DNA from 4 places in the Paenibacillus sp. genome. Region 3 is predicted to be linked to each of the others. Evidence: riboswitches for the same ligand, from Rfam matches in the RefSeq annotation. Region 3 holds a riboswitch; each other region holds the start of a gene.
What was found. Region 3 has a riboswitch for cyclic di-GMP ahead of VE009_RS02155 (methyl-accepting chemotaxis protein). Riboswitches for the same ligand answer to the same signal wherever they lie in the genome.
Positions count from the first base shown of each region.

Region 1: another riboswitch for cyclic di-GMP. It lies ahead of VE009_RS09545 (WxL domain-containing protein); the one in region 3 lies ahead of VE009_RS02155 (methyl-accepting chemotaxis protein).
Region 2: another riboswitch for cyclic di-GMP. It lies ahead of VE009_RS14180 (MFS transporter); the one in region 3 lies ahead of VE009_RS02155 (methyl-accepting chemotaxis protein).
Region 4: another riboswitch for cyclic di-GMP. It lies ahead of VE009_RS18370 (diguanylate cyclase); the one in region 3 lies ahead of VE009_RS02155 (methyl-accepting chemotaxis protein).

Region 1 is NZ_DASQNA010000018.1:101,948-107,604, reverse strand. Features, by position in the region: gene VE009_RS09555 (GerAB/ArcD/ProY family transporter) at 1-171, opposite strand, end outside; gene VE009_RS09550 (spore germination protein) at 173-1,747, opposite strand; cyclic di-GMP riboswitch class I at 1,986-2,073, shown strand; gene VE009_RS09545 (WxL domain-containing protein) at 2,149-2,883, shown strand; gene VE009_RS09540 (hypothetical protein) at 2,947-4,002, shown strand; gene spo0A (sporulation transcription factor Spo0A) at 4,145-4,987, opposite strand; gene spoIVB (SpoIVB peptidase) at 5,131-5,657, opposite strand, start outside.
Region 2 is NZ_DASQNA010000025.1:377,506-383,162, reverse strand. Features, by position in the region: gene VE009_RS14190 (glycoside hydrolase family 1 protein) at 1-244, shown strand, start outside; gene VE009_RS14185 (SH3 domain-containing protein) at 375-1,871, shown strand; cyclic di-GMP riboswitch class I at 2,141-2,236, shown strand; gene VE009_RS14180 (MFS transporter) at 2,381-3,595, shown strand; gene VE009_RS14175 (gamma-glutamylcyclotransferase family protein) at 3,641-4,063, shown strand; gene pxpB (5-oxoprolinase subunit PxpB) at 4,098-4,832, shown strand; gene VE009_RS14165 (biotin-dependent carboxyltransferase family protein) at 4,833-5,657, shown strand, end outside.
Region 3 is NZ_DASQNA010000007.1:231,188-236,844, forward strand. Features, by position in the region: gene VE009_RS02145 (sensor histidine kinase) at 1-318, opposite strand, end outside; gene VE009_RS02150 (response regulator transcription factor) at 315-1,877, opposite strand; gene VE009_RS02155 (methyl-accepting chemotaxis protein) at 2,029-4,044, opposite strand; cyclic di-GMP riboswitch class I at 4,160-4,248, opposite strand; gene VE009_RS02160 (DUF92 domain-containing protein) at 4,438-5,274, shown strand; gene VE009_RS02165 (small multi-drug export protein) at 5,336-5,657, opposite strand, start outside.
Region 4 is NZ_DASQNA010000033.1:194,628-200,284, forward strand. Features, by position in the region: partial or broken gene VE009_RS18355 (transposase) at 1-568, opposite strand, end outside; gene VE009_RS18360 (PQQ-binding-like beta-propeller repeat protein) at 688-2,394, opposite strand; gene VE009_RS18365 (NUDIX domain-containing protein) at 2,598-3,005, shown strand; cyclic di-GMP riboswitch class I at 3,119-3,205, shown strand; gene VE009_RS18370 (diguanylate cyclase) at 3,327-5,450, shown strand; gene VE009_RS18375 (putative bifunctional diguanylate cyclase/phosphodiesterase) at 5,463-5,657, shown strand, end outside.

The sequences.
Region 1 (5,657 bases), on a different contig from region 3:
TATCGCAACGAGGCCTGCGGCCGTAATGGCGAGACCGACGAGCGTCGCCAGCGGCGCCCCGTAATTCACGCGTTCGGCCGTTATGCGCGGCAGCGCGAGGACGCTGATGCCGATTAAGCTGGATACGAGCACGGCCGCAGCCTGCACCGCCGTAATTTGACGTTCGCGCATGCTACGATGTCCCCCTTCCGTTCGAGCCGCTCCGCGGGTTTGGATACGGCGCGGCGCGAAGCCGCTCGCGCGGTCGCAGCTCCGCCGGCCGGTCCAGCAGAAACCGGATCGGCGCTCGTATGATCGCGTCCTTGAGGCCCGCGGCATTCAGCGGCGCGACCGGGGCGAGGAACGGCACGCCGAACGAGCGCAGCGAAATCAGATGGTTGTTCACGAGAAACAACGCCAAGATCAAGCCGAAGAAACCGAATAGACCGGTGGCAGCGATAATCGGAAACCGGAGCATACGGAACGCCATCGCGGCGTTGTACGCCGGCGTCGCGAACGAGCTGATCGTCGTCAGCGCGATCACCACGACGGTGATCGGACTGACGAAGCCGGCCATGACCGCCGCCTGCCCGATGACCAGCACGCCGACGATCGACAGCGCGCCGCCGATTTGCTGCGGCATGCGAACGGTCGCTTCCCGCAAAATCTCCACCGCCACTTCCATGACGAACACCTCGAGAAACGTCGGGAACGGCACCCCGGCTCGGCCGCTGGCGACGGCGACGGCGAACTTCGTCGGGATGAGCTCCGGATGGAACGACAAAATGGCGATGTACAACGAAGGCGTAATAAGCGAAAACAGCAGCGCCATCAAGCGGACGAGCCGAAGCATGCTCATGATGCCCGCCCGTTCGTTGTAATCCTCCGACGTTTGGTAGAACATCGCGAAGGACGTCGGACACAGCAACGCGTACGGTGAACCGTCCGTCAAAATAGCGACGCGGCCTTCAAGCAAATTGCCGACCGTTACATCCGGCCGTTCCGTGTTCCGAATTTGCGGAAACGGCGACCATGGGTTGTCTTGAACGTATTGCTCGATGTAACCTGCATCGAGAATGCGGTCGATGTCGATCGCATTCAGCCGCCGCTCCACGTCTTCGACGAGCTTCGGGTTCGCGATGCCGTCCAAATACAACAATATGACGCTCGTTTTCGTAAGCCGCCCCAGCTGCAGCGTCTTCATTTTCAGCTGTTCCGTGGGGAGCCGTGTACGAATCAGCGCAATGTTCGTCTGCAAATTTTCGATGAAGCCGTCCCTCGGCCCCCGAATGACCTGCTCGCTCTTCGGCTGCTCCACGGCGCGCTGCTCGACCTTCTGCACGTTCACGACGATCGCTTCGTCGAAGCCTTCGATCAGCACGACGGCGCTCCCCGCCAGCAAGTCGCTCACGGCTAGCCGACAATCCGGCGCGGTTTTCCCGTCCGCATGAAACATCGTTTGCTTGAGAACGAGTTCCGCGGCCCGCGACGAATCCGCCGGCTCAGGCTTCGCCGAAAGCTGCATCAATGGCTTGATGACGGTTTCCGAGATCATGTCCTTATCGACCAAGCTCGTGAAAAACAGCGCGGCCGCCGACGTACCGCCGAACGCGTCGAAATCCCGAATAACGAAATCCTGCGTATGATGGAAGACGGACTTGAAATATTCGAGTTTCTCCTGAAACGACGATCCGGCAGTCGAGCTTTGGCCGAAAGGCGCCTTGCCCTTCGACCGAACCGTTCCGGCTGCATTGGACTTGCGGTACATCGCTACACCCCTCGGAGGTACGCTCTTCGCGTACGATTGCGTAGCAATTATTGTACGCAAAACGCGTACTTCGCATGCAGCTCGTCCCAGAACCGGAAACCGAGACTTCTTCGTATTGGAAACGATTCATCGAATCTATCATGTTGTCTATACTTGGAGTATTGCTTTTGATGCAAATTCGAATATACTCAGTAAGGTAAGACGTGATCGCGATCCGCTTTCCGACGAAAACTGAATCCTGTAACAAAGGCAAACCCGCGGAAACGCGGGGACGCAAAGCCGTGGGTCTAACGCAGCCATGCTGCCACGATCGCCAGGCCGCTGGAAGGATGGACATACAAGCACGACTTCCATCCCCCTCGGCAGATGGATTTTTTTATGCCAAAATGGAGGGTCATATGATGAAGAAGCAATTTCGTACTATCGCGGCGATCGCCGCGATCGCGGCATCCGTCGCAAGCATTGGAACACCGACCGCTGCGGCATCGGGCACCGCCGTTAACGGGGCGGACAACGTATACGTGTCCTCGGACCCGAACCAAGCGCCGGCAACAACCCCTACGACGATACAATCGACTTCGCAAATGTCGCTCGGTTCGTACTTGATCGACATGGGGTCGGCCGTGCCGGCCATTACGGCCAACGATTATGTGCGGGTCGACGACAACACGGGGCAAGGCGCCGGTTGGAAAGTCACGGTCTCGGCATCCGACTTGCGCGCTACCGTGAACGATCCTTCCTTGAACGGGGCTACCTTCAAGGTAAATCTTCCGGTGGACAGCACAAATCCGGACCCTATTCATAATACGAATACGCCGATTCTTCAGGTCGTACAGGACGGCACGCTGACAGGCGTGAACTCGTCGGACACGACGAACGTCTCCGCTTACAGCGGTCAAGTCACGACTTCCGGCGTGCGCATCATGGACGCGGACGTCATGTTCGGTCAAGGCGCCTATACGCAACGTTTTCGTTACACTTTGAAGCTTCCACAATATATTTCGATTGCTCAACTCTCCGATATCGCTGCGGGCTCTCAATATGAGGCAACCAATTCGAACCGTCCTGCTCAAGTCGGTTTGTTCGAAGGTTCGTACAGCACAACGGTAACCTACACCGTTGCAACGGGGCCGTAAGCATGAATCACAGGCGACCACTCTGCTCGAGCTGGTTGCCTTTTTTATGGAAGGGGGATATGAATGATCGCAAAATGCTTTGGGATCATTATGGCCGCTATGCTGTTGACGATATACGGAATGGAACCGCGGGTTTCGGCGGCTGATGCCGAAGAAGGGATCGTCGCCATTCAAGCCAAAGGGGATCAAGTCGTTGCCGGTTATTACTCCTTCATCGGGAAGCCCGGCGAAATCATTACCTTCGAGTTGGGAACGCGGAATACGTCTGGCGCCCACATCGCCAACGGTTTCTTGTATGTCTCCGATGCGCCGGTCGCCATCGGCGGCGGCATGGGCGCGGTCGATCCGGAACATATCCAGCGCGGCGGAATCGGGTCCTGGTTCCTTGTTCCGGAACAAGAAATCCATCTGCGTGCCGGCGAGAAAAAAGACGTTACGCTTCAACTTACCATCCCGAAAGATGCCGCTCCGGGCGACCACGTCGCGGTTCTCACCCTTCGTCACCTGTTGAAGGAACAAGAACGGCAAGAGATCGAAGACGGCACATCGGTAACGATCAATAAAGCTTATGCGCAGGCGATCGGCGTGCTGGTCACGGTGCCGGGCGCGGAGACGCACAAGCTGACGCTCGCTTCTATGGAAACGCAATGGGACGGCGCAAACTTGGGATTGGCGCTTTCCATTCGCAATGACGGAAATAAAGTGGAACGATTGAAGGGCGAAATTCGGATTTATCGAGACGGAACGTTGCTGCATACAGAAAAAGCCGAAATGGGCTCGATTTACCCGGGGAAGGTTGGCATCTACAACCTCCAACAGCTGCCGAACGCGCTGAAGAAAGCGGGAGAATACACGGCGGAAGTGACATGGGAGTACGCCGGGGTGACGGAAAGCACAACGTTCGCCTACAACCTTACGGGTGTGAGCGTGTCTCGCGCAGAAGCGACCCATTACCAACAAACCGGCGAGACGTTCTCGGAAGAGGCCATCATTATTACGAAGTCCGATGCCTTGAAGATTGCCGGCGTCGTCGCCGCTTCGATCGTTCTCATTATCGCGCTAGTCTTCATCATCCGCCGAAGAAAGAACGGTTCGAACCGACAAGCCCCCGGGAGGTAACGCCGCCCGCGGGCTTCTTCTTTATTATAAGCAAAACAACACACCCCTATCGATTGGTTTACTGTCAAACCAATCCATAGGGGTGTTCATTCGTTTTTCATTTTTTGTAAATTACATACGAGACCCTTTAATTGGACGCAATTTACCCCACCTTATGCTCGATGCGCAATTTGTCCGCGACCATCGCGATGAATTCGCTGTTCGTCGGCTTCGCCTTCGAAATGTTGATCGTATAGCCGAACAGGTGCGAAATGCTGTCGATGTTGCCGCGCGTCCAAGCGACCTCAATGGCATGGCGAATCGCGCGCTCCACGCGGGACGGAGTAGTCCGGTATTTCTCGGCAATCGCCGGATACAGCGTCTTCGTAACAGCGCTTAACAGTTCAATATTGTTGTAAACCATGGTGATGGCATCGCGCAAATATTGGTACCCTTTGATATGCGCAGGAACGCCGACTTCGTGAATGATGTTCGTGATGCTCGCGTCCAAATTCGGCTTGCCTTGAGGCTTCGTCTGCACGAGAGACGTCTGTCGCTTGCGCATCTGCGATCCGAGCCCGTTCATCGAGCCGGCGCCGTTCATGCTGCCGCCGGCCGGAACCGGACCGGACGCGAGCTGGCGAATGCGATTGACCAGCACGTCCATGTCGAACGGCTTTAGAATATAGTATGACGCGCCGAGCTGTACAGCTTTCTGCGTAATGTTTTCCTGGCCGAACGCGGTCAGCATGACGATTTTCGGGGCCGGCTCCAAATTCAGTTCCCGGAGACGCTCGAGCACGCCCAGCCCGTCGAGATGCGGCATGATAATATCCAAAATGAGAACGTCGGGCACGATGCCCTTGTCCTCGATGATTTCCATCACTTCTTCCCCGTTATATGCTACCCCGACTACCTCTAGATCGTCTTGCTCGCCGATGTACTCCGACAATAAATTCGCAAACTCCCGATTATCGTCTGCCAACAACACTTCAATCTTGTGCAAAGCGAATCCTCCTTAGACGTCATGAAAGCAGTTGTGTCATCCAAAACTTGGTCTTTTATGAATTCGACATGAGGAGGAAAATTCCTTCTGTCGAAAATTATTTAATTTCCGACAAAATGGCATAAAAAAAACCCCAAGGCCGGTTAACTCGCCTTAGGATTCGCCCGGCTGTCCACCAAGATGTCCGCATCGCGGAGCATCCATTCGATGAAGCAGCCGTATCCGCTCGTCGGGTCGTTGACGAATACGTGCGTCACCGCGCCGATCAGCTTTCCGTTTTGTATAATCGGGCTCCCGCTCATGCCTTGCACGATGCCGCCCGTTTTCTCGACGAGCCGGGGATCGGTGATTTTGATGATCATCCCTTTCGTCGCGGGGAACGTCTGCTTCGCGACATGCACGATTTCGACGTCGAATTTCTCAACCTTCTGGCCGTTGACAACAGTGTAAATATGCGCGGGACCTTCCTTCACTTCGTCCGCGAACGCGACCGGAATCGGTTCTTTCATGCTCGCGTACTCGGGGGCTTCGTACATTTTGCCGAAGATGCCGAAGTCGGTGTTTTTGCGGATGTCGCCGAGCACTTTATCTTCGTCGATCAACACCGCCCGCTTCTCGCCGGGCTCGCCGTTCTCGCTTTTGTCGATCGATGTGACGTTCGAGTGGACGA
Region 2 (5,657 bases), on a different contig from region 3:
AGATGCGGACCGCGTAGAGTTCATCAAGCGGGCGTTGAAGGGTGTCCACGAATGCGTGGAAGAGGGCATTCGCGTCATCGGATATATGCATTGGTCCTTATTGGATAACTTCGAATGGCAGCTCGGTTATGACCAAAAGTTTGGTTTGATCGCCGTCGATCGAGCGACGCAAACCAGATATCCTAAGGAAAGTTTGTCCGTTTTAGGCAATATAAGGGTAGGTTTTTCGGAATCTATATTGTGATCGAGGATGGAGTACCCGCGACGAATCGGGTACTCCTTTTTCTTAGGAGTGTATTCGTGGAAATGTTGCATAGTTTTGCATTATTTACTCAACCTATCCCTAAAACCAATTGACAAAGGGGTAGAAGTTGATGCGCAAAGATATGCGCTGTTATGTGTTAAGCCTGCTAATGGCGGCATTACTCCTGCAGACAGCTTGCAATGGCAATACCAATGACAATATGGAAATCCAAAGTGCGGAAAGGGGAGGGGGAGGACAGCAGCTTCCACTTGCATCGGAAGACAGCGGCCGCATCCCATTAGTTAACAATGAATATGTCCCGATCCAGGACTTGTCGGAAGCGATCGGGTATCGTACGAACTGGAACCCGAATGCGCAAGTACTTAGCATTGGGGATACCGATGTCATTTTCGAAATCGCCATGAATCAATCGCGTGCGGAAATCGATGAAAAGCCGGTTCAGCTATCAGGCCGTCCGGTGCTGATCAACGGGAAACCGCATGTCCCCGTTTCCGCACTTTCGGAGCTCTTCCAGCGGGAGATTCGGTACTCCGTACAAGACAATCATGTAGTCGTTCATCCCGTTACGAATGACGGGGCGACTACGAACCAAATGGCATCGGAAGAAGGGTCATCCGTCGGAATGCTGCATACGACGAATGCCAACGCAGCGGTGGCCGAAGTCAAACGAACGGTGACACTGCGCGAGAGGCCGTCGGTACAAGGGGACAAAATCCGGTACGCAAGACAAGGGGAAAGACTCGATGTTCTCGAGAACGTCAATCGGTATTGGTTGAAAGTAAGGGATGCGAACGGCCGGGTCGGGTACGTATCTTCTTCAAGTAAATACGTAGATATTAAAACAGCGCCGGCACCGGCGACAAATCCACCCTCCTCGAATGCCAATGCAGCGGTTGCCGAAGTCAAACGATCCGTGACGCTGCGCGAGAGGCCGTCGGTGCAGGGGGACAAAATCCGATACGCAAGAGAAGGGGAAAGGCTTCAAATTCTCGAGAACGTCAACCGCTACTGGTTGAAAGTGCGGGATGCGAACGGCCGAGTCGGGTACGTATCTTCTTCGAGCAAATACGTAAATATTACGGGGAATAATGCAAATGCGGGAACCCCGGCACCGACAACCCCCGCCCCGGCAACCCCGGCCCCGACAGCGCCGGCACCGGCGACTAACGCAGCTGTAAGGAATGTCATCGACGCCGGCATGAAGTATTTGGGGACGCCCTATGAATTCGGCTCGAGCCGCAGTAACACAAGGACGTTCGACTGTTCCGATTTTGTTAGACAAGCCTATATTGACGGGGCAGGAATCACGCTGCCTTCAAACTCCCGAACACAGGGGGATTACGTACGTAGAATCGGAAAAACAACGTCCGACTGGAGACAATTGAAGCCGGGGGACATCATGTTCTTCATGTCGTACAAAGGATCAAGGGCATCAAATTATAGCGGGATCAACAAAAGCAGCCAACGGATCACGCACGACGGAATCTACATCGGGAACGGCAAAGTGCTTCATACGTACTCCGAAGATGCCGGCGGCGTCCGGGTAGACTCCTTTGAGGGCAGGCATTGGGAATACCGATTCCTCTTCGGCGGGAGCGTATTTTAAGAATACGGGCACCCGCAATAGAACTGCGACAAATTCGATGTGGCGGAGAATGCAAGGACAGGAGCGAAACAGGATGCTCCTGTCTTTTTGTTTGGCCATGCTTACCGGCGGCGACCGGCTCATGAACGTCGGACTTGCGATCCCCTTGGCTCGCGGAGATTGGGCAATTTACAAAACGTTATATTAATTCTCTATTGAAAATGATTTAATATCTTAGTATAGTGTATATCACATACACAATATTGCCTTTTTTGACAATTTCATACTTCGTACGACAATAGCAAACCCACTGAAAAGTGGCGACGCAAAGCTACAGGGGCTAATGCGGATTTGCCTAAAGACCGCGATGCCAGCCAGTTGCCGAATACGACGGAAGCCTCCGTCTATCTTTCTATGTCTCGTAAGCTGGATGGGGGCTTTTTGCGCGCTTTTTTTGGGAAAGGGGGGATGCAGGGGAACCAATTTTCGCTTTAAAAAAGACTTTATGAGAGGAGGAAGATCGCAAACGAATGTCCGGCATTCAAACGAAATCGATGCCTGCCGTAACGCCGACCGCTTTTCCGATTCTGATCGCCATCAGTATCGTACATTTATTGAACGATGCGATGCAGTCGACCGTTTCGGCGCTATTTCCGATTTTGAAAGAATCTCTGCAACTGACGTATAAGCAGATCGGGCTGATCGCCTTCTGCATGAGCACGACCGCCGCATTGCTGCAACCGGTGGTCGGGAAAGCGGCGGATGCGCATCCCCGGCCAAATGTATTGCCGATCGGGGTCGTCTTCACGTTGACCGGTATCGTTACTCTATCCTTGGCGTCGAGCTTCGGCGTCATTTTGCTCGCCGTGATCGCCATCGGCATCGGATCCGCCGTCTTTCACCCGGAGTCTTCCCGGGTCGCTTATATGGCCGCCGGGAACAGGCGAGGACTCGCGCAGTCGATATTTCAAGTCGGCGGCACGATCGGTACCTCCCTAGGACCGATAATGACGGCGGTGGTGTTCGTCCCATTGGGGCAGTTCGGCGTCATCTGGTTTTCGATAGCGGCATCGGCCTGCATCGTGATCCAGATGTACGTGGCAAGCTGGTATCGCAATCACATGACGATGCATGCCAAGCGCGGGGCGCAGCGCGCAAGCCGCTCCGCGGCATTATCTCGGCGCCAGATCGCTTGGACGGTCGCGATCCTCGTATTTTTGCTTTTTTCCAAGTATGTATATGTTTCCAGCATTACTAGCTACTATTCGTTTTATTTGATTCATCGCTTCGGTTTGCCGATCGCGCATGCGCAGTTGCTGCTGTTTGCGTTTTTGTTCGCGTCGGCGATCGGGATGCTGGTCGGAGGGCCGATTGCGGACCGGTTCGGCCGCCGGAACGTCATTTTCCTATCTATTTTCGGGGCGGCGCCGTTTTGTCTGTTGATGCCGTACGCAAATTTGTTCGCTTCCGGCGTGCTTGTCATTTGCGCGGGGTTCGTGATGTCGTCGGCGTTTTCGATTATCGTCGTCTATGCGCAAGAGATGATTCCGGGGAATGTCGGACTCATTTCCGGATTGTTTTTCGGTCTGGCGTTCGGTCTCGGAGGTCTCGGCTCGGCCGTGCTCGGTTGGGCGGCCGATGCGAGAGGCATTGAATTCGTTATGCGGCTGTGCGCGTACCTTCCTTTGCTAGGCGTGTTGGCTTTGCTGCTTCCGAATGAACGCCGCAATGCGACGGAGGCCTGACGGCCTTGTCGGCCCAAGGACAACTTTACGAGAGGGGTTTTGGCCATGATTAGCCTTTTTGTATATGGCACGTTGTTAACAGGGGAAGCCAACCATCATATTATCGCTCCTTATTTGTTAGCTGCCGAACCTGGCGCGATCCGAGGGAAGCTGTACAATGTCGGACCGTATCCCGCGCTCATGCTGTCCGAGAGCCGCGCTGACGGCATGATCGTCGGCGAATGGATGATCATCCGCGAAGCCGGTCTGCCGGCGTTGGACCGATTGGAGCAATTTTACGGACCGGGAGACCTCCGCAACGAATATGAGCGCGTGCGCGTCGTCGATATCGACGGAAATCGCGAAGGCTGGGTTTATTTATATGTAAGGCAAGACCCGAAGAGCTTCCCGGAAATCGCGTCCGGGTCGTGGAGAAGCGTCGCGGAACGTCCGAGAGGCGATTTGCTGACGGCTTGGGCGCCTGTCTAAAAGCTCCTGCGGGGCATGGAAGGGGGCATAGGGATTGGAAAATGGTGTGAGGATCGTTCCATTGGGGGAGCGGGCGTTCATTGTCCATTACGGAGGCGGCATCGATCCGGATACGCATCGTAAGGTGTTAGAATTCACGCGCATTCTGGAGGAACAACCGTTTCCCGGTTTTGTAGAAGCGGTCCCGTCTTATGGAGCGGCGGCCGTATATTACGATCCGATCGCTGTCGTTAAAACGAGTTGGAAGGTAAGAGATGCGCAGTCGCAAGTGGTGCGGTGGTTAGAGGAGCGCTCGGAGCGCGTCCGCGCTCGAGCGGCGGCTGTCGCAGGTGCAGGCGCAGGCGCGCTTACCGAGAACGCGGTGGAAATTCCCGTCTGTTACTGCTCGGAGTGCGGACCGGATTTGCCGTTCGTAGCCGAGCGCAATCAACTTTCCGCCGAGGACGTCGTAAGCATCCACACGTCACGGTCGTATAAGGTGTATATGATCGGTTTTATGCCCGGGTTTCCGTATCTCGGCGGGATGTCCGAGCGCATATCGGCGCCGCGCCTGTCGACTCCGCGAGAACGCGTCCCGGCAGGAAGCGTCGGAATCGCCGGAAGCCAGACGGGCGTATATCCGTTCGCATCGCCCGGCGGGTGGCGTTTGATCGGGCGCACGCCGCTGCCGCTGTTTCAACCGGATCGGACGCCTCCGAGTGTTTTGACTGCAGGGGACACGGTTTATTTCAAACCAGTCTCTCATGGGGATGGAAGCGGGGGCATGTAATTGACATTGACGATCATGAAGCCTGGTCTGTTCACTACAGTGCAGGATCGAGGAAGAACGGGGTGGCAGCGGTTCGGGGTCTCCGTCGGCGGGGCGGTCGACGAATTGTCGCTGCGGTTAGCCAACATCCTGGTAGGCAATCCCGACGATGCGGCCGCATTGGAAATGACTCTATCGGGAGCTGAAATGGTGACGGAGGAAGAAGTCGTTGCGGCGGTATGCGGAGCGGACATGCATGCGCGCGTCGACGGCGATCCTCTGCCGATGTGGAGGCCGGTAACGATTCCGAAGGGATGCACGATCACGTTCGGGACGGCGTCGGAAGGTTACCACACAGTCGTTGCGTTCCGCGGCGGAATCTCGGTTCCGCAGGTGCTGGGAAGCCGTTCGACGGCTGTGCGCAACGGCTTCGGCGGCTTAGAGGGAAGAACGCTGCGGGCAGGAGATCGGTTGGAGATCGTTTCGAACATGCCGCGGCGGCGCACGAACCCGGAGGAGAAGGGCGACATAGACCGTTACCATGCCGGAGCCTGGTTTCTCGGTGCCGAATGGAGAACTCCGGGCATGGCGAAGCTCGGGAATGGCGCTGCCGAAGTGCGCGTCATGCAAGGATGCGAGTGGGAGCGATTCACTGGCGAAAGCCGGGACCGATTCTTGCTGCAGCCGTTCGTGATGCTGGCTGAATCGGATCGTATGGGTGCACGGTTCAGTGGACCGCCTATACACTTAGAGTCTAGGACGGATATGCTCTCGGAAGCGGTCACGATGGGCACTGTGCAGGTGCCTCCTGACGGTCGGCCGATCGTGCTTATGGCGGATCGCCAG
Region 3 (5,657 bases):
CGCGGCGAACCGCTTCAGCCGATCCTGCACCTCGGTCATGCGGAAATAGTCGTCCTCGATCGACGAGGACGGCATCGGCATGATGCGCGCGTTGATTTCTTCGTCGGATACGATATATTCCGCCAGCTTCACGACCTGCTCCCGCACGCGGACGAGCTGGGACGAAATTTGCGCGAGCTGCGTGCGGCTGTCGTTGAGCGAGCGCTCGCGCAGGATGTCGGTGACGTAGGCGTACGTGAAATAGCCGCTCGACAGCAGCGACGCCACGATGACGAACGCGCAGATGGCGATAATTTTCGTGCGGATTTTCGCTCTCACGGCGCCGGCCTCCCTTTGCTCTCCGCGTATTCGTTCGGGCTCGCGCCGACGGCTTTGCGGAACACTTGGCTGAAATATTGGCTGCTTCGGTAGCCGACCATCTCGGAAATTTCGTAAATTTTATGTTTGCCTTCCGCGAGCAGCCGCTTCGCGTGCTCCATCCGGACGTGCGTCAAGTGCTCGAGCATCGTGCGGCCGACCTCTTCCTTGAACAAGTGCCGCAGATGGTCGCCGCTGATGCCGAGCGCGCCGGCGATGCTGTCCGACGTCAAATCGTCCGCGTAATGCTTCTGCATGTAATCGAGCGCTTGCCGCACCTTGGCGGACAGCTTCGACGACGCGCGCGCCTCGTCCGCCGCCTCCCGCAGCCGCGCCTCGAACCAGGCGCGGAGGCGGTCAGCCGGCGAACGGGCGTCGGCTGCGGCTTCGGCGGCGAGCGGCCCGTCCGCCTGCATCGGCTCGAGCGGCGGCAGGGCGTATTCGGCGCGGAACTCCTTCAGCAGCCGCAGCCCCCGCTCGCACAGGTCGCGGAGCGCCTCGACGTCGCGGCTCGCGGCGGCGGCGCCGAACGCGGCGCGCAGCGCGCGGACGGCTTCGTCCGGCGTAAGGGCGGCCAGCGCCGCCGCGGCCCGGTCGAGCTCGCCTTGGAGCCGCTCGCGGTCCGCCGGGGCCGCCGGCTCCTCGTCCTCCAGAAGCAGCGTCTTGCCGGCCCCGTCGAACGCCGCCGCGCGGCGCACCGCTTCCTTGCCCGCCCGGTACGCCGCCGCCAGCTCCGCCGCCTCGCGGAAATCGCCGGCCGCGCAGACGGCCGCCGCCCGCCCGCCGCGCGCCTTCAGCGCCTGCCGGATCGCGGACGCCGCCTCGAGCAGCCGCTCGCGCCGATTCCGCGCCCCGGGCTCGGGGGCGAACGCCGCGACGAGCGCCCACAAGTTCGGCTCCATGCGGGCCGTCTCCAGCGCGGCGGGGATCGGCGGCTCGAGGAACGGCTCGTCCGCGTCGGCCGGCTCCGGCCGCGGCTCCCGCGCGAGGAACGGCGCATCCGGCTGCAGGAGGAACAGCGCGTACCGCCGCTCCGACGCGGCCGCCTCGCCTCGCCGATCGTCGAGCGCCGCGAGGTCCGCCGCCCGCCCGGTCAGCACGTCGCGCAGCAGCTCCCGGCGGAACAGCCGGTTTCGCAGCCGCTCCTTCTCCCGCGCGTCCCGGATGCGGCGCAGCTCCGCGAGCAGCGTCTCGGCGCCGACCTCGTGCTTTAGCAAATAATTTTCGACGCCGAGCGTCAGCGCCGCCTTCGCGTACTCGAACTCCTTGTACGACGTCAGCAGCAATATTTTCGTCTCCGGGTGCTTGTCCAGCACGCGGCGGCTGAATTCGATGCCGTCCATGCCGGGCATCTTGATATCGACGATGACGAGCTCCGGCAGCAGCCGCTCGAAGCTGTCGAGCGCCCGCTTCGGATTCGTCTCCTCGGCGACGACCGCGAAGCCGAGCGACTCCCAATCGAGCAGCCGCCGAAGATGCTGCACCGCCAAAATTTCATCGTCCACCAACATGACTTTCATGATTGATCGCACCGCCCGAATGCATCGTTTTTGTTTAATGCTACTAATCATGGCACTCGGCGGGCGATTTGTCGACCGTCGAACGCGCGGGGCGTCCGTTCTCGCGCACAAAAAAACCGGCGCGCCTCGGCACGCCGGTTCTATGTACACGTTAAACTTTAAATTTGCCGACCATCCCCTGCAGCTCTTCCGCCATTTTCGTGAGTACGGATGTGGAGGCCGTAATTTCCTGCATCGAAGCGAGCTGCTCCTCGGTGCTTGCGACGACCTGCTGAATGCTGCCCGACGATTGCGCGGAGATCGCCGACACTTCTTCCATGGCGCCCAGAATCGCGGCCGCGCCGGCGGCCGTCCGCTGCGAAGCCGACGACACCTGCTCGATTTGGCGCGCGACCGCGTCGATCGCCTCGACGATTTCTTCGAACGCCCGTCCCGCCGAGTCCACGACGCCGACCCCTTCCGCCACTTCGCCGGAGACGAATTCCATCGTCGCGACGGCGGATCGCGTATCTCTGCCGATCGACCGCACCAACTCGGAAATCCGCTTCGCCGATTCGTCGGATTGCTCCGCAAGCTTGCGGATTTCCGCGGCAACGACGGCGAACCCGCTGCCGTGCTCGCCCGCGCGCGCCGCCTCGATCGAAGCGTTCAGCGCGAGCAAATTCGTCTGGGAAGCGATGCCGGAAATGACGCTCACGATCTGCTCGATTTCGTTCGAGCGCTCGCCCAAGCCGTTCACGTCCTGCGCCAGCTGCCCGACGCGGCCGCCGATCGAGCTCATTTTCGCGACCGCCGTTTGGATGGACTCATTCCCGCTCTCCGCCGTGTCCTTCGTACGGGCGGCCGCGTCGGACACGTCCGAAGCGTTGACCGACATGAGCCGCAGCTGCTCCGCCATGCCGCTCAATTCATCTTTCGTTTCCACGATTCGCTGTGCCTGACGGTCCGAGCCGGCGGCGACCCCTTGGATCGCCTCGGTCACCTGTTCGGCGGCCGACGAGCTTTGCTCCGAGCTTGCGCTCATCTGCTCGGCGGAAGCGGCGAGCTGATGAACATTATCGTTGATTTGATGAATGATCGACCGGAGCGACGAAGCCATCTCGTTGAAGTTGCGGCCGAGCTGTCCCAGCTCGTCGCTCGATTCGACGGCGATCTGCTGCGTCAAGTCGCCTTCGCTAATATGGCGCGAGCCGACGCCGATGCTGCGCAGCGGCTGCAGAATGGAACGGAGGATCCAGAACACCATCGCCCCGAACAGCGTCAGCGCTACAGCCAGCACGATGGCCGTCGTGCGCAGGATCGGCGCCGCTTCCGCGGCGACCTCGCGCTCGTACATCGTTCCGGCGATCTTCCAGCCGGTTTCGGGGTTCGTCGCGAACACCATCTTTTTCTCGTCTCGGCCGTTAAGAACGTAGTCGAAGGATCCGGAGTCCCCGGCATACAGTTTATCGTGCTCCTCGTTCTCCGCAGCGACCGTGCCGCCTTCGTTGGCCGGATGGTAGATGTATTTCCGCTCCTCGTCGAGGATGTACACGTACCCCTCGCGTCCGATCGTAACGTGCTTCGCGATCTCGGCAAGCTTCTCCAAGTTGACGTTGAACGCTACGACCCCGCTCCCGTCCGCCGTCACTTTCGCGACCGTCACGACGAGGCTGCCCGTCGTCGCGGATACGTACGGAGCGGTCACGACCGCTTCTCCTTGATGCTCCATCGCTTTGATGAACCACGGGCGCTTGCGCGGATCGAAATCGGCCGCGTTGCGTTTGTCCGGCGAATTGACGTACAGGCCTGTCTTCGTCCCGACGAACGACAACTCGACCTCGTCGTGGATGGACATGAACGTCGCCAATTCGTCCCGCACGGCGGCGTCCGCGACGACGTTCGTGCCTTCGAGCGCGGCGACGTCCGCAAGGGCGATCGTGGCCGCCAAGACGCTGATTTCTTTCTTCTTGGCAATGAAGTAATCGTTGATGATCGTATTCAATAAATTTACGTTCTGCTCGGCCGCCTTCACCATCTGGTCCTCGATTTCCGTTCTTGCGTTGGTGAACGAAATCAGGGAGACGACGATCGTCGGGATCAGCAGCGCCGCGGCGAACGCGGCGATCAATTTGTTTTTGACGGACAGCAGATTCATGATTTTCATTCTTTCCAGCAGCGGTTTCATCGTTGCACTCCTTCTAGTTGTCCAAGTTTGTCGAATGGGGCGGCGGATTCGGCACAAAAGAAAAGCCGCCCTCGCATGCGGGGGCAGCTCATCGTTCGATGGTCTTGATTCCGTATACGGCAGCCCGGCGATCATGCGCTGCTCGCAGCGTGTAGACCCGTGGCTTTGCGTCCCGATCTTTCGACCGGTTTGCCTTTATCGATATGCAGCTTCGTTCCAAAGTCCGCGCCATTTTTTGGTCATTAACTGGATTAAGTATATCATGGGTTTCATGATTTGCAACTTTTGTTCTGCGCCCCAATACCCCCTAGGCTTACAGTCAAGTCCCGGTCCGTTTCCCGCGCGCCGGCCGCGTCGGGTATACTAGATGGAAAAACAGGGGGCGAGCATGCGATGGAATGGCTCATAGGGTTGGCCGGCAGCGCGGCGATCGCGGGAGCGGCTTATGCGAAACGGTCGCTGTCCGGCTCCGGCTTCCTGGCGGCGGTCACAATGGGGACGGCGATGTACGCGCTCGGCAGCGCGGTTTGGTTCGGCTCCCTCATCGCGTTCTTCCTATCGTCGACGCTGTGGTCCAAGTGGAAAGCGCATGCGAAGCGCGAAGCCGAGAGCGGCTACGAGAAGTCCGGAAGGCGCGACGCCGGCCAAGTGCTCGCGAACGGAGGGCTGGGGCTGCTGCTGTGCGCGGCGCACGCGGCATGGCCGCATCCGCTCTGGTGGTACGCCTTCCTCGGCGTCATGGCGGCGGTTACGGCCGATACGTGGGCGACGGAAATCGGAGCCTTCAGCCGGACGCCGCCGCGATCGGTCAAGACGGGGCGGCGCGTGCCGCCCGGCACGTCCGGCGGCGTCTCCGCCCTCGGCCTTACCGCCTCGCTGGCCGGCGGCCTCTTCATCGGCGCCGCGGCGTGGGCGCTGCTGCTCGCGGCGCCCGGCGAGGCTGCGCCGGATGCGGTCGCGGCGGCGCTGAGACCGGCCGCTTGGATCGGGATCGCCGGCCTCGCCGGCGCGGCCGGGTCGCTCGCCGATTCGTGGATCGGCGCGACATGGCAGACCATGTACCGCTGCGGCATATGCGGCCGCGACATCGAGCAGGCCCGTCACTGCGGGGCGCCGGCCGCGCGCATCCGCGGCCGCGCCGGCTGGAACAACGACGCCGTCAACACCGCCGGTTCGGCCGTAGGCGGCGCGGCCGCCGCGGCCATGGCGCTGGCGCTCGGCTTCGCCTGACATGTCTAAAGAAAGCCGAAAGACTTCGAACCGCCGAACGGCATCGAAGTCTTTCGGTTTGTTATAACGCATGGAACAAGCTGAGTCCGTACACGGAAGCCGCCGCGAATACGATCGTCCATAACGCTAAACTAATCGTCATCCAACCGACCACGCGAGTTTTGGAGGCGCCGAGGGTTAAGGCCAAGACGGCGGCGATATCGGTTCCGACGAAAATCGGCGCCAGCAGCGCTAATCCCGGGATCCCGTATTTTTCCCAAATCGCCTTGGACCGCGTTTCTCTTTTCGTCGGACCGACGATACCCTTTCGTTCCCTTCTTGCCTGCCTCCAATGATCGATCTGCTTGAAAAACAGACCAAGCAGCAAAATAAGGAGAAAATTG
Region 4 (5,657 bases), on a different contig from region 3:
CTCGAATACTCGGCTGTCGTGAACGTTGTCTGGCGTTACCTTTGCGCCCAACACAAAGCCGTTCCGATCGCATGCCGTGTGAAACTTATAGGCAAAGACGCGCTCTTTTTCACCCTTAACTAACAGCCCGCTCTCAGGGGCGGTTGCGCTCACTTTCACTTCTTCCTTTCAGAGCGGGCTCTGGCTTTTTTCCGAGCGGCTCCTTTCCATGCTTGATGCGGTCCTCGTTGATTTCTTCCTCTGGTTGCTCCTGGTACTTCTTACTCTTTTCCTGCACGAGCGTCTTCACATATTTGTTCTTGTTGGCGTTCGCTTTCACACGGGTAGCATCAATGAAGAGGACGTCTGGTTCAACAAAGCCATGTTCCACAGCCTCTTCGAGGATCCGAGAAAAAATGGTCTCAAAAACGTCGGTACCCCGGAACCGGCGTACGTAGTTCTTCCCGAACGTCGTGAAGTGCGGTATGGGCTGGGTGAAATCGTAACCGAGGAACCAACGGTAAGCCACATTCGTTTCGATTTCCCGGATCGTCTGCTGCGTAAAGCGGATCCCGAAAAGGTATTGGATTCTTCCACACCTCAACCCACGTTTTCTATATATCAATACGACAAGAGCCTGCAGACCCTGCTCCTTGCGGAACTTTGTCTACAGGCTTTCTTGCGTTGCATTACTGCGGCTAAGCTCGATTACGGATCCGGCGTCGTGTCGATGTCGACCGTTCGCGTCTCGCGGCTCCACTCCACGCCGACGCCGAGCAGCTCGCCGACGTCGCGGAGCGGCACGTAGACGGCTCCGTTCACGAGGGTCGGCGCATGCCCCATCGCTTGCCGCTGGCCGCCCTCGAGCGCGAACGGGGCTCCTTCTTGCAGAGTGAAGGTGCGGCCGCGGTATTCCACCTGCACAGAGCCGCCCTCGGCTTCGTCGAAAGTCACCCTCGCGCCGACGGCTTGGAACAGCGCTCTGAGCGGCACGTACATCCGGTTGCCGATCATGACCGGGCTCGGCTCGAAGCGGCGTTCCGTGCCGTCGACGACGAGCCGGGCGGACGCAGGCGCGTTAGTCGCTGCCGCCGCGGAGCCGGTTTGCAGCGCCTCCGGCAGCGCGTACGCGTACAGCGTGTGCTTCGCCTGCACCAGCAGCATGCCGTTCGCGACGAGGAACGGCCCGTATTGGCCGGCGGCGTCGGTTTGGGCGCGGAAGACGGCCTTGCCTGCGGCGGCGTCGAAGGCGAACACTTCCCCGTCGGACTGACCCGCGAAGAGCGCGCCGCCGACGACGCCCAATCGGCTCACAGGATTGTCGAGTCCGTCATAATCGATGCGGCCTTCGTCGATCAGCTTGCGCGCGTGCAGTCCGAAGCCGTTCTTTCCGGAGAAAAACAACGTTCCGCCGCTCGGTCCGCCGATCCAGGTTCCGGCATCCTCCAAGACGGCGCGCTGCTCCGGGGAAGCGTCGAGATGGGTGACGTACAGCTTCTCGTCGGCTCCCAGCGCGATGACGAGGTCGCCGTCGATGACGGCATGTCCGGCGCGGTGCAGCAGCGGATCTTCGCCTTCCCCCAATGGAATGAAATGCAGGGAGCCGCGAGGCTTCCCCGTCGCCGTATCAATCGCGTCGATCTTCAGTCCGTACGGTTCGGCATCGCCCGGCGGATACGTGTCCCTCAAATAAACGACGTCGTCGCGGACCTGCAGCGGCACGCCTTCGACACGCCAGCGCGTGCTGCCGGTCGCCTTGTCGATGACGTACGTCACGTCCTGCGTGATCGCTCCGGATACGGCGGTCGCATAAAGCACGAAATCGGCGAGCGGCACGCTCTCGCCCGCCCCCGCCGCGTCCGCGTTCCGCCAATACGCATGCCCGGTGTCCGCGTCGACGCAGACGAGGCCTTCCGCGTGCTTGACGTACACGTACTCGGGCTCGGCCGTCAACTCGCCGTCACCCGCCGCGTCGTCGAACTGGGAGCGCCACCGCTCCGCGCCCGTCTCCGCCGCCAGCCGCGACAGCGTGCCGCCGGCGGTCAACGCGTAGACGGAGCCGTCGGCGGAAGCGATCGAGACGATATTCGAACCGAACGACCAGGCGCGCTTCCCGGTGGCGAGCTCGACGGCGACCGCCTTGCCGTTCTGGACGAATACCGCCTTCGAACCGGCGAGCGCGATCCGGCTGCCGCTCCAGCTGTCTTCCTGCGTCGGGCGGCCGTACTCGACCGTCCACCGGGGCGACGCGAGCGGCACGGCGGACGGCGCGTCGGACTGCATGACGCCGGCCTCCGCCGTTCGGTGAGGCTCGTATAAGACCGCCGCGTCCGCCGGCGGCGCGGCCCAGGCGGACGACCATCCCGCCGCGGCGACCGCGGCCGCGACGGCGCGAGACCATCTTCGAACGTACATCGTACCACGCTCCTTCCAAGAATACCCGATGCTATATGGACGCTTGACCTCGCCGGAAAGTTGCCGCTTGCCCGGTTGCCGGACGGCAGGGCGAATGCGGCTGGCGTTCGGAGCCGATTCGAGTACAATGAAAGAAGCCGTCGATCCGGCCGGAGTCGAGGAGACGGCGCGAAGAAAGGAACGAGAACGGAGGAGCATGCGGCATGAGCGCATCGATCGATAAAGTAGCTTGGATATGCATACGGGACGGCCGGGTGTTATGCGCCCGATCGAAGGGGAAGCCAGCCTTCTATCTCCCCGGGGGAAAGCGGGAACCGGGAGAAACCGATGCCGATACGTTGGTGCGGGAAATCGAGGAGGAGCTGACGGCGCGGATTCGCCGCGAGAGCGTCGAGTACGCCGGAATGTACGAAGCGCAGGCCGACGGGAAGCCGGACGGCGTCATCGTCCGTATGACGTGCTACTTCGCGGAGCACGACGGGGACATTCGCCCGGCGTCGGAGATCGACGAGATCGCGTGGCTCGCGTACGAGGACCGGCCGCAGCTGTCCGAAGCCGGACGCCTCGTCTTCGACGAGCTCCGCGCGGCGGGACGGCTGAAGGAGCGGTAAAAGCACATTTCCCGGAGCCGCGCAAGCGAAATTCGTGTAAATCAAATATCGCGGCCGGCGATTGTATTCGAGTGTCGGCCGCGATATGATGTACGCAATCGCATAGCAAGATCACGTGTAAAAGGCAAACTTGCCGAAAGGCAAGGACGCAAAACCGCGGGCCTACGACGCTTCGGCGTTACGGCAGCCGGGTCGCCGCTGACGGAGGAAGGATGAAGTGGCCGCGGATCTTATGCAGCCGCTTTTTTAGCATTACTACAATTAGGAAGCGCTTACGATGTTGCGGGTACAGCTTTAAATAGAGAAACAGGGGAAATGTTCATGAGTTCACTGCGCATCAAATTGCCGATCAGCGTCGTGCTGTTGATCAGCGTCGCCATCGTGCTGTCCGGCGCGGCGACGTATTCGTTCAGCTCGGCGTTGTTGATCCGCAAAAGCGAGGACGAAATTCGAGCGAACGCGTTCCGAACCGGGGAGGCCATCTACGGCCTGCTGAAAGCGGAAATTCGGAAGAGCGAAATACTCGCCTCCCAAACGGTGTTTCGCGAAACGCTGGCACAGCGGGAACGCATGCCGGACGAGCGGTTTTTCCGCGCGGATCACGCAGCCTTCCGGGAAGCGACCGACAGCTTGCGCCGCGCGTACGACGGGGAGTCGCTGCATGAGAAATTTTGGCTGGGCGACAAGAACGGCGTCGTCATTGCGAGCAGCTCGCCGACGCCGGAATCGGGCTCTATCCGCGTAGCGGACCGCGAATATTTTATCGAAGCGATGCAAGGAAAGCCCGCAGTCAGCGGCACGATCGTATCCCGGGCGAACGGGCGGTTCATCATCGTCGCCGCGGCGCCGGTGTTCGACGAGGCAGGGCGCGCGATCGGCGTCGTCGGCAATTCGATTTACACGAGCTTCTTCTCCGATTCTCTTAACGGCGTGAAAGTGAACCAGCGCGGCGAGCTGTATATTTTCGACTCCAACGGGACGGTGCTGGCGCATTCCACCGACGAAACGAAAATTAACAGCCGCGTGGACACGCCCGAGCTGTTGAACGTGCTGCGGAGCAATCCGAGCCGAAGCGGGGCCAGGGGGACGCTGTCGCTGCATGACGGGGAGATTCGGAAATTTTACGGATACTGGAAAGTGCCGTTCGCCGACTGGGTCGTCGTCGTGGAGGACGATTTGCCGGATATCCAAAGCCCGTTGAAGGGGCTCGCGCTTCAATACGCGGTCGTGCTCGTCGCGTCGATCGTCGTCCTGTTCGCGCTCTTTACGATTATGCTGTCCCAATGGGTCACCAAGCCGCTCCGCCGGATGCTCGGCGTCATGGAGGCGGCCGGCGCCGGGGATTTGCACGCTCGGGTACGGTTGACCTCGGCTGGCGAATTCGGCATGCTCGGGCGAGCCCTGAACCAGATGCTGGCGAAAATCAGCGAACTTATGGCGTCGCTGGCGGAGGCGTCGAAGCTCGAGCTGCGGTTCGTCGCCGAACGGGAGCGGAGCCGCTTGTCCGAAAGCTTGCGCCAATCGATGCAGGCGCTCAATTCGTCGCTGGACGAAGCGCGCGTGCAGCAGCTTGCCCTCGAGGAGCTGCAGCGCCACGTCCCGTTCCGCCGGGCAAGCTTGTGGGTCGACGAAGACGGGCGTTTGACCGCCAAAGCGGTGCTGGCGCGGGAGGCGGTCCGGGGCGAGCTTTCGCCGGATTTGGCGAAGGCGCTGTGCCGGAGCCTCGGAGGCGGCGAATCGGCGGCGTACCGGGGCCGCAGGGGGCCTGTTTACGAAATGGCGGTGGCGTTCGATTCCGCCTTCGCGCGGAAAGGCTTGTTTTATTTGGAACGAGACGACAGGGCATTCGCGGATAACGAGGCGGACTTCGCGCTGAGTTACGCGAGCCAAGCTTCCGTCGCCATCGACAACGCATCGTTGTATCGGAGAATGGAACTGATGGCCGTGACGGACGAGCTGACGGGCATGTACAACCGCCGGCATTTCTACCGGTTGGCGGAGGAGGCGTACCGCGGCGCGGAAGAGCTAGGGGAGCCGTTGACCGTCGTGCTGTTCGATATCGACCATTTTAAACAAATCAACGACCGTCTAGGTCATCTGGCGGGCGACGAAGTGCTGCGCCGGCTGCGCGCGATGATCGGGGAAGCGCTGCCGCAGCGCCACGTATTGGCCCGCTTCGGGGGCGAAGAGTTCGCGCTGCTGCTGCCGGGGATCGCGCTCGCCGAGGCGCTGGGCGCCGCGGAACGGCTGCGCGCCGCCGTCGAGCAGTACCGGTTTCCGCCGGAATCGGGAACGGAGGAGCTGCGCGTCACCGTGAGCGTCGGCGGCGCGGCGTGGGAGCGCGGCATGCCGCTGGATACGGCGCTGCAGCATGCGGATACGGCTTTGTACCGAGCCAAAGCGTCGGGACGCAATCGCGTCGTTGCGTACGCATCCGGTACCTAAGGGGGCAGCAAGATGAGAGAACGCCGCGAGGAACGCCGCGAACGCAAAGGCGAGCTGTGGCTTGGCGAGCAGCGGTTTTTCGAATCGATGTTCGACGAAATGAACGACGCCATCATGCTCGCCTCTACTGGAGAAGGCATCATTCGCGTGAACCGGGCGTTCGAAGAGATGTTCGGCTGGAAGGAAGCCGAGCTGCTCGGCACCTTT